Regions from separate parts of the Streptomyces sp. NPDC002623 genome, predicted to be linked through region 1. Evidence: riboswitches for the same ligand, from Rfam matches in the RefSeq annotation. Region 1 holds a riboswitch; the other holds the start of a gene.
What was found. A riboswitch is a leader RNA that binds a small molecule or an ion and turns the genes downstream of it on or off. The one in region 1 is predicted to bind cyclic di-AMP.
Positions count from the first base shown of each region.

Region 2: linked by a shared signal. The riboswitch ahead of ACWD4O_RS27490 (C40 family peptidase) and the one ahead of ACWD4O_RS22665 (M23 family metallopeptidase) in region 1 are both predicted to bind cyclic di-AMP.

Region 1 covers NZ_JBSFWB010000012.1:41,850-46,008, reverse strand. The annotation lists gene ACWD4O_RS22670 (alpha-galactosidase) at 1-1,028, shown strand, start outside; cyclic di-AMP (ydaO/yuaA leader) riboswitch at 1,333-1,490, shown strand; gene ACWD4O_RS22665 (M23 family metallopeptidase) at 1,495-2,493, shown strand; gene ACWD4O_RS22660 (GDSL-type esterase/lipase family protein) at 2,725-3,834, shown strand; gene ACWD4O_RS22655 (rhamnogalacturonan lyase family protein) at 3,831-4,159, shown strand, end outside.
Region 2 covers NZ_JBSFWB010000016.1:81,542-85,700, reverse strand. The annotation lists gene ACWD4O_RS27510 (8-amino-7-oxononanoate synthase) at 1-102, shown strand, start outside; gene ACWD4O_RS27505 (DUF397 domain-containing protein) at 183-416, opposite strand; gene ACWD4O_RS27500 (helix-turn-helix domain-containing protein) at 426-1,286, opposite strand; gene ACWD4O_RS27495 (ATP-binding protein) at 1,500-1,982, shown strand; gene ACWD4O_RS27490 (C40 family peptidase) at 2,065-2,538, opposite strand; cyclic di-AMP (ydaO/yuaA leader) riboswitch at 2,542-2,712, opposite strand; gene ACWD4O_RS27485 (hypothetical protein) at 3,117-3,422, opposite strand; gene ACWD4O_RS27480 (ATP-dependent Clp protease proteolytic subunit) at 3,430-4,065, opposite strand.

The sequences.
Region 1 (4,159 bases):
ACTGGACGCCCAACCCCGACCGCTTCCCGAACGGCCTGAAGCCCCTCGCGGACTATGTGCACGCCCTCGGCATGCAGTTCGGCATCTGGGTCGAGCCCGAGATGGTCAACCCCGACAGCGAGCTGTACCGGGCCCACCCCGACTGGGCGCAGTTCCAACCGGGACGAAAGCGGACGGAGTTCCGCAATCAGCTCGTACTCAACCTCGCGCGCGAGGACGTCCAGGAGTACCTCTGGGAGCAGCTCCACGGGCTTCTCTCCAGCGCCCCCGTCGACTACGTCAAGTGGGACTTCAACCGCTGCTTCACCGACGCGGGCTGGCCGGACGACCCCTACCCGCAGCGGCTCTGGGTCGACCATGTAAGGGCCCTGTACGGCCTCCTGGACCGACTGCGGGCGGCCCACCCGGGCGTCGCCTTCGAGTCCTGCTCGGGCGGCGGCGGACGTATCGACCTCGGGATCATGAGCCGCACCGACCAGGTGTGGACCTCCGACAACACCGACCCGCTCGACCGGCTCGACATCCAGCATGGCTTCAGTCAGATCCACCCCGCCCGGGTCATGGCCGCGTGGGTCACCGACAGTCCCAACGCCCAGCTCAACGGCCGGGTGAGCTCGCTGCGCTTCCGGTTCGTCAGCGCCATGGCCGGTGTGCTCGGCGTCGGCGGCGACCTCTCGGAGTGGAGCGAGGAGGAACTCGCCGAGGCGCGGGAGTGGGTGGACCTCTACAAGGAGATCCGGCCTCTGGTGCAGCACGGCGACCTCTACCGGCTGCGTCCCCCGGCGGGCGGTCTGAGCGCCGTCCAGTATGTGCGCGGAGACGAGAGCGTCGTCCTCGCCTGGCTCCAGGCCCAGCGGTTCGGGGAGCCCGTGCCGGTGCTCCGGCTGCGCGGACTCGACCCGACACAGTCGTATGAATGCCGCGAAACGGGCGAAGTTCACCGAGGTGCGGTGCTGTTGCATCACGGGCTGCGCACCGAGCTGAAGGGCGACCTTGATGCGACGGTTATCCGACTCCGTCGTATCTGAGCCTTCTGTCCGAATTGGATCCTTAATTCCAACTCGCTCTGGAATAAAGGATCCTGGAGGGCTGTCACGTGAGCAGCGTCATATCCGTGACCGAGCGTCGTACGTCATGTTCACGTAATTCATGCGCTTTTCAAGGGTATTCGGCGAATGGCGGGCGTTTGGATTCACGGAGTGTGACCGGGAATTCTCACAGCAGATCAAGAGAAATGCATTAACCGTGCAACCTCTGCTTGTCCCCGTGCGTCCTGGTCGCTTACGTTCCACACCAATCCGGACGGATGCCTAATCCTGCCGCCGCCCGGAGCCCGCACACTCACCCGTCCACGGCAGGAGCGGGGGACCCACAGGCACAACCGCCTGTTCCGGTCCCGGAACAGGCTTGGGGTAAAGCCGCGCCTCGGCGCGGCCGGGCATCTCCAGCTCGCACCCGACAGCTCACCTCGCAGGCGCCGGAGAGGAATTCGCCATGCCCGCGAAGGGTAAGCACCGTCGTCCCAAGACCCAGCGCTTCACTCGTTCGATAGCCGTCGCCGGAACCGGCGGCGCAGCGCTCGCCCTTCCGCTCATGGGCGCCGCCGGCGCTCACGCGGCCCCCGCTCAGTCCGTTTCCCAGTCCGTTTCGCAGGCCGCGTCCCAGTCGGTCGCGCAGACGGTTTCGGAAAGCGCCGTGCAGGCCGCTCCGGTGACCCGGAAGACCGCCGCCGCGAAGACCTACACCGTGCGGTCCGGGGACTACCTCTCGAAGATCGCGGACGAGCAGGACGTCAGCGGCGGCTGGCAGAAGCTGTACCAGGACAACCGTGCGGCCGTCGGCGACAACCCCTCGCTGATCCACCCCGGCCTCAAGCTGTCGATCGGCAAGCAGGCCGCGACCGGCACCACCGAGTCGTCCGGTTCGTCCTCCTCGGCCTCCTCTTCCGGAAGCTCGTCGTCGAAGTCCTCGAAGTCGGCGAAGTCCTCCGACTCGAAGTCCTCCGACTCGCAGGCCTCCACCTCGTCCTCCGCCTCGTCCTCGAAGACGACCACGCAGGCGGCCGAGAGCAGCACCGGCGCCTCCAGCGGTTACCAGCTCCCCGTGGCCGGCGCCTCCGTCGGCACCGCGTACCACGTGGCCGGCAGCATGTGGTCCAGCGGCTACCACACCGGCGTCGACTTCGTCGTGCCGACCGGCACCTCCCTCAAGGCCGTGGGCGCGGGCACCGTCGTCTCCGCGGGCTGGGGCGGCGCGTACGGCAACCAGGTCGTCATCAAGCTCGCCGACGGCTACTACGCCCAGTACGCCCACCTGTCCCAGCTGTCGGTCTCGGCCGGCCAGACCGTGACCGCGGGCCAGCAGGTCGGCCTCTCCGGCGCGACCGGCAATGTGACCGGCCCGCACCTGCACTTCGAGATCCGCACCACGCCGGACTACGGCTCGGACGTGGACCCGATCGCCTACCTCCGCTCGCACGGAGTCTCCGTCTAGCATCCGCGGACGACCCACCGCCTGACACGCAGTCGAAGGCCGGACCCCGATCCCCGGGTCCGGCCTTCGGCGTGTCCGCGTCCGTTTTCTTGATCGTTTCATTGCCGCCGTGTGGCGGGTTCGTGGCAGCCGCATGGCATCCCTTTTCGCCCTGTCGACAACCGGGCCAGAGTGGGGACACAGTGATCTCCGTCAGGGAGCAAGCGCTTTCCACCGCTCTTCGGAGGTCCCGTGTCCGGCGTCGTCCACCGCTGCACCGCCGTCGTCAGGTGTGCCGCGACCGCGGCGGTCGTGGCGCTTCTCGTGGCCGGGGCCGCTCCGCCCGCGTCCGCCTCGGCCGCTGGTGCGGGTGCGGGTGCGGGTGCGGGTGCCGCGAGCGTCGTCCGCCCCGACGACCGGCGGCTCGTCTACGAGGGCCGCTGGGGGCGTACCGCCGAGGCCGCCGTCACCGTCAACTCCGGTTCGCGGCTGCGGTTCCGGTTCGTCGGGAGCGCCGTCCACGCCCTGTTCGACGTCTCGTCGGTCACCGTGCCCGCGCAGCTCTACGTCTCCGTCGACGGCGGACCCAGGCAGCTGTACGCCGTCGACCGCGGCGACCTCCGGATCGCGGCGACCGGGCGAGGCCAGCACACGGCCGAGCTGTCCGTGAAGGACGTCTCCGCGCGGGTGAACCGGTGGACGCCGCCGCTGGAGTCGGGCGTCACGCTGACCGGCATCCGGGGCCGCCTGCTGGAGCAACGTGCGCCGAGAGCCCCGGAGTTGGTGTTCTTGGGCGACTCCGTCACCCAGGGCGTACTGGCGCTCTGCGCGGTCAACACCTCCGACTGCGCCGACGGGACGGCCGCCTACCCCACCCTGGTCGCCGACGCCCTGCACGCCTCGCTCACCCAGGTCGGTTTCGGCCGCCAGGGTGTGATCCGGACCGGCAACGGGGGAGTGCCGGCCGCCGGTGACGCGTACGCCTGGAACCATGCGGGCTCCCCGGCCCGGCCGGACCGGGACGCCGATGTGATCGTCGTCAACCAGGGCACCAACGACACCGCGTTCGGCTCGGCCGAGTTCCGCACCGCCTACCGCGCCTACCTCGAACTTCTGCGGGCGGCCGCGCCGCACGCCCGCATCCTCGCCCTGCGTCCCTTCGGCGGGGCGCACGCCGCCGACATCGCCGAGGTCGTCGCCGAACTCGCCGACCGGCGCACGGAGTTCGTCGACACCGCCGGCTGGCTCTCGGCCGCCGATGGCGACTTCCAGGACGCCGTCCATCCGAACGCCCAGGGCCACCGCAAGGCGGCCGACCGCCTGATCCCCCTCATCGGAAAGCTCGCGAAGGAGCACCAGTGAACGCCATCCGCCGCCGAAGAGCCGTCGCCGTCTCCACCGTCTGCGCCGCCCTGCTGGCCGGGCTCTTCTCCGCGCCCGCCGGACACGCCGCCGACGCCCCGCGCCGGATCGTCGAGGACCTCGACCGCGGCCTGGTCGCCGTGCCGTCCGGGCAGGGCACGTTCCTCAGCTGGCGGCTCCTCGGCACCGAGTACGCGAGGTACGGCGACGCCATCGCCTTCGACGTGTACAAGAACGGGCGCAGGCTGAACCGGCAGCCGATCAGGAAGTCGACCACCTACCAGGACGACACTCCGGGCACGGGCACGTACACCGTGCGAGCGGT
Region 2 (4,159 bases), on a different contig from region 1:
GTGCCCGACGGCATCTCACGCCTCAGGCTGACCGCCCGAGCGAACCTCTCCGGGGCCGAGCTGGAACGCGCTGTACGGGTGATCGGCGAGACACGACCATGAGTCGGCGTGACACGGCCGTGGGTCGCCGCTGACCGGTGGGCCGGTCGCCGCTGACTGGTGCGCCGACTACTGCGGTGCGGTCAGCGCAACGTGGCGGTGAAACCCGTCCAGCTCTCGGGGGAGAAGAGCAGGGCGGGTCCGGCCGGGTCCTTTGAGTCGCGTACGGCGAGCAGACCGGCCAAGGGTCCTGTGGCCGGCCGGGCCGTCTCGACGCAGTTGTTCGCTCCCGTGCTGTAGCTGCTGCGCAGCCACCGCACATCCGGGAGACGGTCGGGATCGGTACTGGAAGGTACGTTCCGCGGTAGTGCGGACATGGTGCCTCCTTACGCGCCGCCTGCTATCGCGGCGATGTAATCCGATGAGTCCCCGGGCGAAAGGGCATACGCCCGAAGGGCGTTGAAGGCCTCGGTGTAGGCCTCGAGGTGTTCTTTCCGTTCGAGATAGAGGCTACTCGTCAAGTGGTCGAGAACAACCACATCCAGATCAGAAGTGCGCGAAAATGAGAAGATAACGAAAGGCCCGGTTACGCCGATATGCGCCCCGGCGGCGAACGGAAGGACCTGCAGCCGCACTTGGGGCAGTCGGGCGGCCTCCACGAGCCGACCGAGCTGCTGCGCCATCACCTCGGGCCCGCCCACCTCCCGCCGCAGCACCGCCTCGTCCAGCACCGCGCTCAGCTCCAGCGGCGGCTGCGCGCGCAGCACGTCCTGCCGGGCCAGTCGCACCTCGACCAGTGTGTCGAGCTGGTCCTCCGTGACGCCCTCCACCGCGGCCCTGGTCACCGCACGGGCGTACTCGGGCGTCTGCAGCAGCCCCGGTACCACACTCGTCTCCAGGGTGCGCATCGCGCTCGCCTGGGACTCCAGGCTGATGAAGTCCCGGTAGGTGGGCGGCAGCACCCCGCGGTAGGCGTGCCACCAGTGGTCCCGGCCGCCGCTGCCGTCGGCGCCGGCCAACGCCAGCATCAGCTCCCGCAGTTGCGGATCGGCCACCCCGTAGGCGTCGAGGAGTAACCGCACATCGGCCGGTTTTGACCCACTGGTGCCCGTCTCGATGCGGCTCACCTTGGACTGGTGCCAGCCCACGAGCCGAGCGGCCTCACCACTGGTGAGGCCCGCCTGAGCGCGCAGATTGCGCAGTTCGGCGCCCAGCTTCCGGCGGCGCACCGCGGGTCCGTGCTGCATGGGCTCCTCCTTACTCCTTACGGGCCGTCCAAATACGCTCTGCCGTCGCAGAGTTCACCGCATTGAGCGACAGATATATGCATATCTTGGTGGATCGCCACCCGTGACCGGTGCGGTAATGGCAGTCTGGCGAAGAAGCACCAGTCCGGGACCGTACTCGAACCATCCGCTCCGTGTCGGACCCCGGTCCCGTGGGAAAGGGACGACGTCGCCATGGCAGATCACCTGGAAGCATCCGTCACTCTGCCGAGCGATCCCGCCTCGGTCTCCACAGCCCGCGGTTTCGTGGCCGGCACCCTCGGAGAGTGGGGTCTGCCGGCGGACACGGAGGCGGCGGACACCATCCGGCTGATCGTCTCAGAACTCACCACCAACGCCGTACAGCACACCTTCGGGCAGTCACCCACCTTCACGGTGGACCTCGTCCTCGACCGTGACGAACACTTGCGCATCGGTGTCACCGACAGCCACCCGCGCTTCCCCAAACGACTGCCGGCCGCCGTCCAGCAGGACAACGGCCGAGGCATGGTGATCATTCGCTGGCTGACCGCGGAGTGCGGCGGCAGACTCAGAGTGCGGCCCACCCGGGAGGGCGGCAAGACGGTCACCGTCGAGCTCCCGTGGACGGCCGCGGCGACGGAACCGGTGGCCGGAGCCCTGGCGGCCCAGGCGGAGGGCGAGATCCCGGGGCGATGACGGCGCGTCAGGACGCCGGCACCGCCCCGGGAGACCCAGGGATCCGCCGGACAGTGAGACCCGGGGATCCGCCGGACAGGCCCTAGCGGACCCGGCCGTACCAGACGCTCTTGGTCCAGATCTTCTGCAGCTTCACCACGTCTCCGGTCTTCGGCGAGTGCCAGATCTTGCCGTTACCCGCGTAGATCCCGACGTGGTACACGCTCGAACCCGAGTGGAAGAAGACCAGGTCGCCTGCCTTGCGGCCCGACGCCGAGATGTGCTTGGTCTTGTTGTACTGCTGGGCCGCCGTACGCGGCAGGCTCTTGCCCGCCTTCTTGTACGAGTACAGCGTCAGCCCCGAGCAGTCGAACCTCTTCGGCCCGGTCGCGCCGTACTTGTACGGTGCACCCTTCTTGGAGGCCGCGATCTGGAGCGCCTTCGTCGCCGGTGTGGCGGCCGCGGCGTCCGAGGCGAGCCCCGGGACCACGACCGTGCCGCCCACGGCGGCGATGGCGAACGCCGAGGCCGTACCGGCCCGGGCCATGAGCGACGGGACACGATTGAGCGCAGTCATGCGCAACCCTTCGTCAGCCGCCTGTGAAGGATGACCTGTCGGATTCGGGCTGACAAAGTTGCCCGGCCGCGACTGCGGCTTCACCCCAAGGGCTGCTCGACCCGGTCATGGCGTGACCGTTCCGGCGACCCGTCGTGCTTGGGTCCTCCACTCCTGCCGATGCACTTCTGTCGACCGGGCATCCGGGCGGCGGCAGGACTCGGCGTCCGCCCGGACCGCCCCGCCGCTTGTGGCGGGGGCTTGTCGTCAGTCAGGGATCTTGGCTCACTCATGTCCGAAAATCCCAACGGAACCGGGGATTTGTGGGGTTACTCACCACTCACCCGTTCGGGTGGACACCCTGATGGCCGATCAGGTGTCAAGAATGCCAAAGGGCCCCGGACCAGCACCGGAGCCTTTTCCTCCGCCCGAAAAGAGCACTTTCGCGCAACTTCGGCGAGCGGGAAAAGAAGTGGTCGCTACGCCGAACGGAGGTAACCCGTCTGGTGCGTTTCAACTCCGGTCCGGACGTCGCGTTCGGGGCGCGCGCCGCCCGGACCGGAGCGCGGTCCGCGTCGGCCGTCGGGTCGAGGGTCGGGTCAACTGTCGGAGAGCGGAGGCACCGTGACGCGCGCCGTTCGGCGCTCCCCGTCGAGGACGCGCAGCGCCCGCGCGAGCGTCGGCGCGTGGAACTCGCTCTCGCCCCGCTGGTGCATCAGCGTCAGCGCGTCGCGCAGTGCGGTCGCCTTGGCCACCAGCGCCTGGGCCGCCCGCAGTCCGCGGTAGGTGTCCCCGTGGTGGGCGGGGTTGATCCGGCCGAGCAGGTCGACCACGTCCAGATAACCGTCGATCAACTCGGCCTCGGCGCGCGTCAGGGCGGGCAGCGGCGGCAGTTCGGGCACCATCGGCCGCTCACCTCCCGCCCTGCGTGCCGGCCGAGGCCTTGCGGCTGGCGACGATCCCGTCCACCAGGCCGTACTCCAGGGCCTCCTGGGCGGTGAGGGTCTTGTCCCGCTCGATGTCCGCGGTCACCTGCGCCGGCGTCCGCCCGGTGTGCCGTGCCAGCATCTCCTCCAGGCTCGCCCGGGTGCGGGCCAGTTCCTCCGCCTGGATCGCGATATCACTGGCCTGGCCCTCGACGGGCCCGGGCAGCGACGGCTGGCGGATCGTCATCCGCGCGCCCGGCAGCGCGAACCGCTTGCCCGGCGTGCCGGCCGCGAGCAGCACCGCGGCGGACGAGTCCGCCCGGCCCAGGCAGGTCGTCTCCACGTCGCAGGCGACGAAGCGGATCGTGTCGTAGAGGGCCGTCATCGCGCTGAACGAGCCGCCGGGGGAGTTGATGTACAGCGCGATGTCCCGGTCCGGGTCCTTGTGCTCCAGGTGCATGAACTGGGCCGTCACGTCGTTCGCCGAGATGTCGTCGATCGGCGTCCCGAGGAAGACGATCCGCTCCTCCAGCAGCTTCGAGTACGGATCCATCGTCCGGTGCCCGAAGCTCGTGCGCTCGGTGAACTCGGGCAGGACATGGCGGGCGGACGGTCGGTTCATCGTGCCCCCTCCTTCGATGTCTGACGGTGTCCGTCGGTGTGTCGTGGTGTGTGGTGGTGGTGTCCGTCGGTGTCTGTAAAAAATGTACAGGACG